DNA from 3 places in the Rhodopseudomonas sp. BR0G17 genome. Region 1 is predicted to be linked to each of the others. Evidence: predicted binding sites of a transcription regulator. Region 1 holds the regulator's gene; each other region holds the start of a gene.

Evidence for each region. The regulator PhoB, encoded in region 1, activates phosphate uptake and scavenging genes when phosphate is short. The targets are predictions, from matches to a motif close to TGTCATNNANCTGTCAT.
Region 2: a site for PhoB is predicted at 1,196-1,212, ahead of phnF (phosphonate metabolism transcriptional regulator PhnF). Genes of this name have one in related genera too.
Region 3: a site for PhoB is predicted at 1,315-1,331, ahead of DY467_RS02955 (BtaA family protein). Genes of this name have one in related genera too.

The regions. Positions count from the first base shown of each region.
Region 1 covers NZ_QUML01000028.1:2,670-4,867, reverse strand. Annotated here, with positions in the region: gene phoU (phosphate signaling complex protein PhoU) at 1-508, shown strand, start outside; gene phoB (phosphate regulon transcriptional regulator PhoB) at 583-1,296, shown strand; gene DY467_RS19095 (GcrA family cell cycle regulator) at 1,645-2,154, opposite strand.
Region 2 covers NZ_QUML01000002.1:225,668-227,865, forward strand. Annotated here, with positions in the region: gene phnE (phosphonate ABC transporter, permease protein PhnE) at 1-259, shown strand, start outside; gene phnF (phosphonate metabolism transcriptional regulator PhnF) at 429-1,157, opposite strand; gene phnG (phosphonate C-P lyase system protein PhnG) at 1,269-1,742, shown strand; gene phnH (phosphonate C-P lyase system protein PhnH) at 1,745-2,198, shown strand, end outside.
Region 3 covers NZ_QUML01000002.1:193,891-196,088, forward strand. Annotated here, with positions in the region: gene DY467_RS02955 (BtaA family protein) at 4-1,227, opposite strand; gene DY467_RS02960 (class I SAM-dependent methyltransferase) at 1,380-2,117, shown strand; gene DY467_RS02965 (DMT family transporter) at 2,114-2,198, shown strand, end outside.

The DNA.
Region 1 (2,198 bases):
GACCATCGCGCGGCGCCAGCCGATGGCGATCGATCTGCGCGAAATCGTCGGCGCGATGCGCGTCGCGACCGACCTCGAGCGGATCGGCGATCTGTCGAAGAACATCGCCAAGCGCGTCAACGCGATCGACAGCGACTTCCATCCGCTGAAGCTGATCCGCGGCCTCGAGCACATGACCGACCTCGTGCAGTCGCAGGTCAAGGCGGTGCTCGATGCCTATACGGCGCACGATCTGCCGGCCGCGATGGTGGTGTGGAACGGCGACGAGGAAGTCGACGCGATCTGCACCTCGCTGTTCCGCGAGCTGCTTACCTACATGATGGAAGATCCGCGCAACATCTCGTTCTGCATTCACCTGATGTTCTGCGCCAAGAACATCGAGCGGATCGGCGATCACGCGACCAACATCGCCGAGACGGTGTTCTACATGATCGAAGGTCAGCAGATCATGGACAAGCGTCCGAAGGGCGACATGACCACCTTCGCCAACGCGACGCCCGGTAACTGACGCTGCTCTGGCCGCCGGCCCGCCGGGCCGGCAGTCATGGGACGGATCGAGACGACACTGAGACGAGGACGACAATGGCTGCGCGCATTCTGGTAGTTGAAGACGAGGAAGCGCTGACGACGCTGCTGCGATACAATCTGGAATCCGAAGGTTACGAGGTCGAGACGGTGGCGCGCGGCGATGACGCCGACACCCGGATGAAGGAGCGGATTCCCGACCTGGTCGTTCTGGACTGGATGCTGCCGGGCCTGTCCGGCATCGAGCTGTGCCGCCGGCTGCGGGCGCGTCCGGAAACCAAGCAACTGCCGATCATCATGCTGACGGCGCGTGGCGAAGAAAGCGAGCGGGTCCGTGGGCTCGCGACCGGCGCCGACGATTACATCGTCAAGCCGTTCTCGGTGCCGGAGCTGCTGGCCCGGGTGAAGGGCCTGCTGCGCCGCGCGGCGCCGGAGCGTCTCGCCACCGTGCTGGCGTACGGTGATCTCGAACTCGACCGCGACAAGCGCCGGGTGGCGCGCTCCGGCCGGCCGATCGATCTCGGTCCAACCGAGTATCGCCTGCTCGAATTCTTCCTTGAGCACCCGGGCCGGGTGTTCAGCCGCGAGCAGCTGCTCGACGGCGTTTGGGGCCGCGACATCTACATCGATGAGCGTACCGTCGACGTGCACATCGGCCGCCTGCGCAAGCTGCTCAATATCGGTCGCGAGCAGGACCCGATCCGCACTGTTCGCGGTGCCGGCTACGCCCTCGACGATCGCTTCGCCAAGGTCGAAGGCAGCCCGTCGTAGTTGTTAGCAGGTTTGCGACGTCGGTGAGCAAAGCGAGCGTGCCCACCAAGACACTCGTTCAAACCACGATGACCGCGAGCGTGATTTAGCGACACGTGGCAACGACGCGATGGCGGCGTTTGTCGACTCTATCGCTTTTGCAATCGTTCAGCCGCGGCCTCAGCCCAACATAGCAGCGTCATCCTCCGCGAAGGCGGAGGATCCCGTATTGCAGTGAGTGGGTGGGAAGTAACGGACGCTCTGGGATACTGGGTCGCCCGCTTTCGCGGGCGATGACAGTTTGGCGGGATGGCCAACCCTGCGCTGCGCGAGCGCGGATTGCCGCGGCCTTGGGCTGGCGGCGTCAGTCTAGCGGGTGGTCTTGGGAGCTGCGCGTCGGCGATCGCCGACCGGCTGATAGGCGATGCGCGAGTGATGCGCGCAGTAGGGCAGGCCCGGCAGCGACTTGCCGCCGCAGAAGAAGAATTCCGGGCTCGACGGATCGCCGACCGGCCAGTGGCAGGTGGCTTCGTTGAGTTCCAGCAGCGACAGCCGCTGGTTCATCGGAACCACGTTGTCGAAGGCGATCGGATCTGGCTCGGCTTCCACTTCGAAAGCGTGCGCCAGTGCGGTGTTGCCGCGCGCCACCGGCCGGGTCACCCTCATCATCTGCTGCACCGGGCGCGCCTTGCGCGGCCGCGGCGCTGCCGACGTGGGGCTCTTGGCCCGGCCCGACAGGCCGAGGCGGTGGACCTTGCCGATCACGGCATTGCGGGTGACGTTGCCAAGCTCGGCGGCAATTTGACTCGCCGACAGCCCGCCCTCCCACAATTTCTTCAACTGCTCGACGCGCTCGTCGGTCCAGGTCAATGCCGTCATAGTTCTATCCCTTCCTGCCGCGGGCGCCGAAGGGCGGCGCGGAA
Region 2 (2,198 bases), on a different contig from region 1:
CTTCGGCATGTTGCCGCAGGTGGTCCCGATCCTGGCCAGCCAGGTGCTGTACTTCTTTGAATCCAACACCCGCTCCGCCACCATCATCGGCATCGTCGGTGCCGGCGGCATCGGATTGCAGCTCGCCGAGCAGATCCGCGTGCTGGAGTGGCAGAAGGTGTCGTTCCTGATCCTGATGATCCTGGTCACCGTGGCGGCGATCGACTGGATCTCCAGCAAGCTGCGGTTTGCGATCATCGGCCGGAAGGCGGTCGCTTAAGAGCGACGCAACGCGTCGCTCACCGGCACCGCCGCCGCCCAACTCCCAGCCGTCATCCTCCGCGCAAGCGGAGGATCCAGTATGCCAGAGCGTCCGTGCTCTGCCGCGAACTCTCTGCAATACTGGTTCGCCCGCCTGCGCGGGCGATGACGTGAGCGCAGGGCGGGCCCTAATCCGGCTCGATCACGAATTCGACCCGCTCGGCGGCGAAGCGGGCGCGGGAGGTCAGCAGCGGGGTGCCGTCGGCAGCAACGTCGATGCTCTCCACCACCAGCACCGGCCGGCCGGCCGCAAGATCGAGCCGCGCCGCATCGGCGGCATCGACCACCGAGGCGGTGATCCGGGTCGACAGCCGGCGATAATCGCTGATGCCGTAATGCGCCAGCACCTTGGTCATCGAGCGTTTTGCCGCGAACACCTTGGGCGCATCGGGAAATCGCACCGCCGACAGCCAGGTCGTGCCGCGGCTGATCGGCACGCCGTCCGCCGATCGCAGCGCCTCGATCCGGAACAGTGGTGCACCAATGTCGAGATCGAGCTGGCCGGCCAACGCGCCGGTCGCGGCCTCGCGCTCCGCGGCGATCAATTGACCGCGCGGCTCGCGGCCGCCCGCATTGATGATCTCGGAAAACCGCGTCCGGGTGCGCAGCGGATAGGCGATCCGCCGGCTGCGGACGAAGGTGCCGCTGCCACGCTCGGCGCGCACCAATCCACGTTCCGCCAGCGCCGCAAGCGCCCGCCGCACCGTGTGGCGGTTGACCCCGTAGTTCTCGGCGATCTCGGTCTCTCCCGGCAGCTTGCCGCCGGGCAGATAGCGGCCGTCGGCAATTGCCAGCTCGATGCCGTCGGCGACCTGACGCCACAGCGCGACGCCTGAAGAGAGTGCCTCGGCGGTCATGACAGGAACGCTTTCGTGATCATCGCCACGGAATTCGTCGTCATCGAGTTTTCACATTGTGCCTCTATCAAGTTGTCTATTAACATAGACAACTTGAACTGGGCAATGGCGATGCACGCCGAAACCACGAACCTCCCCGAACAAGCTGCGATCGCGCGCCGGCGCGCCGCGATGGCGGTGTTGGCTGCGTCGGATACCGCAGCGATCGACGCCCGCGTCGGAGCCCTGGCGCCGCCGGCGTTCACGCTGCTGCGCGAGCCGGAACAGGGACTGGTGATGCTGCGCGGCCGGATCGGCGGCGATGGGGCCGCCTTCAATGTCGGCGAGGCGACGGTGTCGCGCGCTGCGGTGCGGCTCGCCAGCGGCGAGGTCGGGTTCGGCTACACGTTGGGACGAGATCGTACCAAGGCGAAGCTGATCGCGCTGTGCGACGCGCTTCTGCAATCGGCGGACTATTCAGCTGCGGTCGAGGCCGAGGTGATCGCGCCGCTGCGCACCGAGGTGGAGACCGCACGCGCCGAAAAGGCCGCCCAGACGGCTGCCACCAAGGTCGATTTCTACACGCTGGTGCGAGGCGAGGGCTGACCATGACCACCACCGAACTTGCCGCCGGCTTTGCCGACAAGGTGCTCGGAGCGCAATCGACCTTCCGTGCCGTGATGGAAGCGATGGCGCGGCCCGGCCGCATCCAACGCATCAGCGTCGAAGCCGGCACACCGGCGCCGCTGATGCACGGCAGCGCCGCACTGGCGCTGACGCTGTTCGATCACGACACGCCGATCTGGCTCGACGAGACGATCGCGGCGGACGGCACCGTGGCGCAGTGGCTGAAGTTTCACACCGGCGCGCCGCTGACCGGCGATCCCTCCTCCGCGGCGTTCGCGCTGATCGGGGACGGGTCAGCGTTGCTGCCGCTCGAGCGGTTCGCGCTCGGCACGCCCGAATATCCGGACCGGTCGACCACACTCATTATTCAAGCGCAGGCGCTCGGCTCCGGCGACGGCTTCCGGCTGCACGGACCCGGCATCGATGGCGAGACGC
Region 3 (2,198 bases), on a different contig from region 1:
TGCCTAGCTCCCGACCCCCGACCGCCGCGTATAGCAGTGGAAGCCGCCATAGATGCCGGAGCGGTCGCGGTCGAAACCGATGGCGCTGCGTTCGGCATCGCGCTGCCAAGTCTGTTGCAGCGGAGCCAGCGGCTCGGTCTCCAGCGGAGATTCTGCGCCGGCGGTGCGGAAGATCACCCGCACCTGATCCTTGCCGGCGCGGTCGATCGCGTCCCACAGCGCGCGGATTTCGTCCGGCGCCATCCAGTCCTGCGCATCGAGCAGCACCACGGCGTCGATCTGGCGGGCCGGCAGGCTCTCCAGGAACACCCGCAGGTTCTCGTGCACCGGGATCACCAGCCCGGCGCCGGCGCGCATCTGCTGATAGCGGCTCTCCTGCAGGTATAGCGGCAGGCAGCGGTCACCCGGACCCGGGTAACTGCGGCTCAGCGCCTGCCAGGCGAAGTAATTGGTCTCGTTGGGATAGACGTCGATCAGCCGGAGCAGGCGCTGATGCAGCACCTCGTTGAGCGGCTGGTCGCCGCCGAGCAGTTCGCGCTGCTGCGGCGGAATGCCGAGGCTGAACAGCAGCGCCGGGGTCTGGGTAAGCATGCGGGCGAACCGCGAGTGGAACAGCCGGTCGACGCGCTGCAGCGCCGCCTGCCGCTCCGGCGAGTCCAGCGCGCCCTTCAGCAGCACGTTGAGGTCGATCTTTGCGATCTTCGCCAGCAGATGCGCAAAGCCGATGAAGCGGCCGAGCGCGCCGTGGCGATAGAACCCGTCGGTGAAGTAACGGTAGCGCGGCCGGCCGCGGAAGTCGCGCTCGTCCCAAAAGCCCCGGGCGTCGAGATCGAGCGCGGGGCGCAGCCGCCGGCGATACAGGTCGGCGTTACCGGCCGCGGTGCCCTCGCCGAAGAACTGCCAGAACGATGCGTAGTCCGGCAGCGCCCTCAGGCCGGCGAGCTTCAACTTGAGCAGCGCCAGGTGTGCCTCGTTGAGATCGACCGCGAATACCTGCGCCGGCTTGGCGGTGAGGTAGGACAGCGCGTTGCAGCCGCCCGACGAGATCGTCACGATCGTCGAGCCGATCGGCAATTGCAGAGCCGCGAGGTCGGCCTCGGGATCTTCCCAGATCTGGGTATAGACCAGGCGGCGAAACCAGATCGAAAACAAAGCGTCCCACAGCGTCGACTCGCTGCGATCCTTGCTGTTGCGGACGGCGTCCGCGATCAGTTGCTGCGTGTTCATCAAATCCTCGACTCGGCAATCGATCCAAATTAGCTGCGCAACACTGCAGTTTTGCGACAGCAGGGAACTGATCAGTGCCGTCTCCCTTGTCATCACCCTGTCGCCTGAAATCGCGATGGAAGGCGGATGATGCCGAACCAGGGTGGCAGGCCATGACGACGCTCACTCGCACCGATCTTCCGCGCACCGAGCTGACGCACCACGAACTCACCGCCGATCCGACGTGGCCGGTCGACGCGACCTCGCGGATGAATCGGATGTACCGCTATCAACGGCACATCTACGACCTGACCCGCCGGTACTATCTTCTCGGCCGCGATCAACTGATTACCGAGCTGCAGCCGAAGGCGGGCGAAACCGTGCTGGAAGTGGGCTGCGGCACCGGCCGCAACCTGATCCAGGCGGCGACGCGGTACCGCGAGGCGAAATTTTACGGCCTCGACGTGTCGACCGAGATGCTGACCTCGGCGATCAGTTCGATCGAAGGCGCCGGGCTGATGTCGCGGGTCAAGGTCGCGCACGGCGACGCCACCGCCTTCACCGCGCAGGCGGTGTTCGGCCAGGCGGTCAGCTTCGACCACGTCATGATCTCCTACAGCCTGTCGATGATCCCGGACTGGACCGCGGTGATCGATCGCGCCGTCGCCAATCTGAAGCCCGGCGGCAAGCTGCACATCGTCGATTTCGGCGACCAGCGCGGCCTGCCTTCGGTGGCGCGCAACCTGCTGCGGCGCTGGCTGACGCTGTTCGACGTCACCCCGCGCGACAGCCTGGAAGCCGTGCTGATGCAGGTCGCGGCCCGTACCGGCGCCGGGCTGCGGTTCGAGCGGCCATATCGCGGCTATGCGCAGCGCGCCGTGCTGACGCTGCCGCCGCGCAACAAGCCATGACCGGTTGGCTCGCGCTGTTTGCCGCGGGCCTGATGGAGATCGTCTGGGCGCTGGGCCTGAAGCATTCTGAGGGCTTCACCC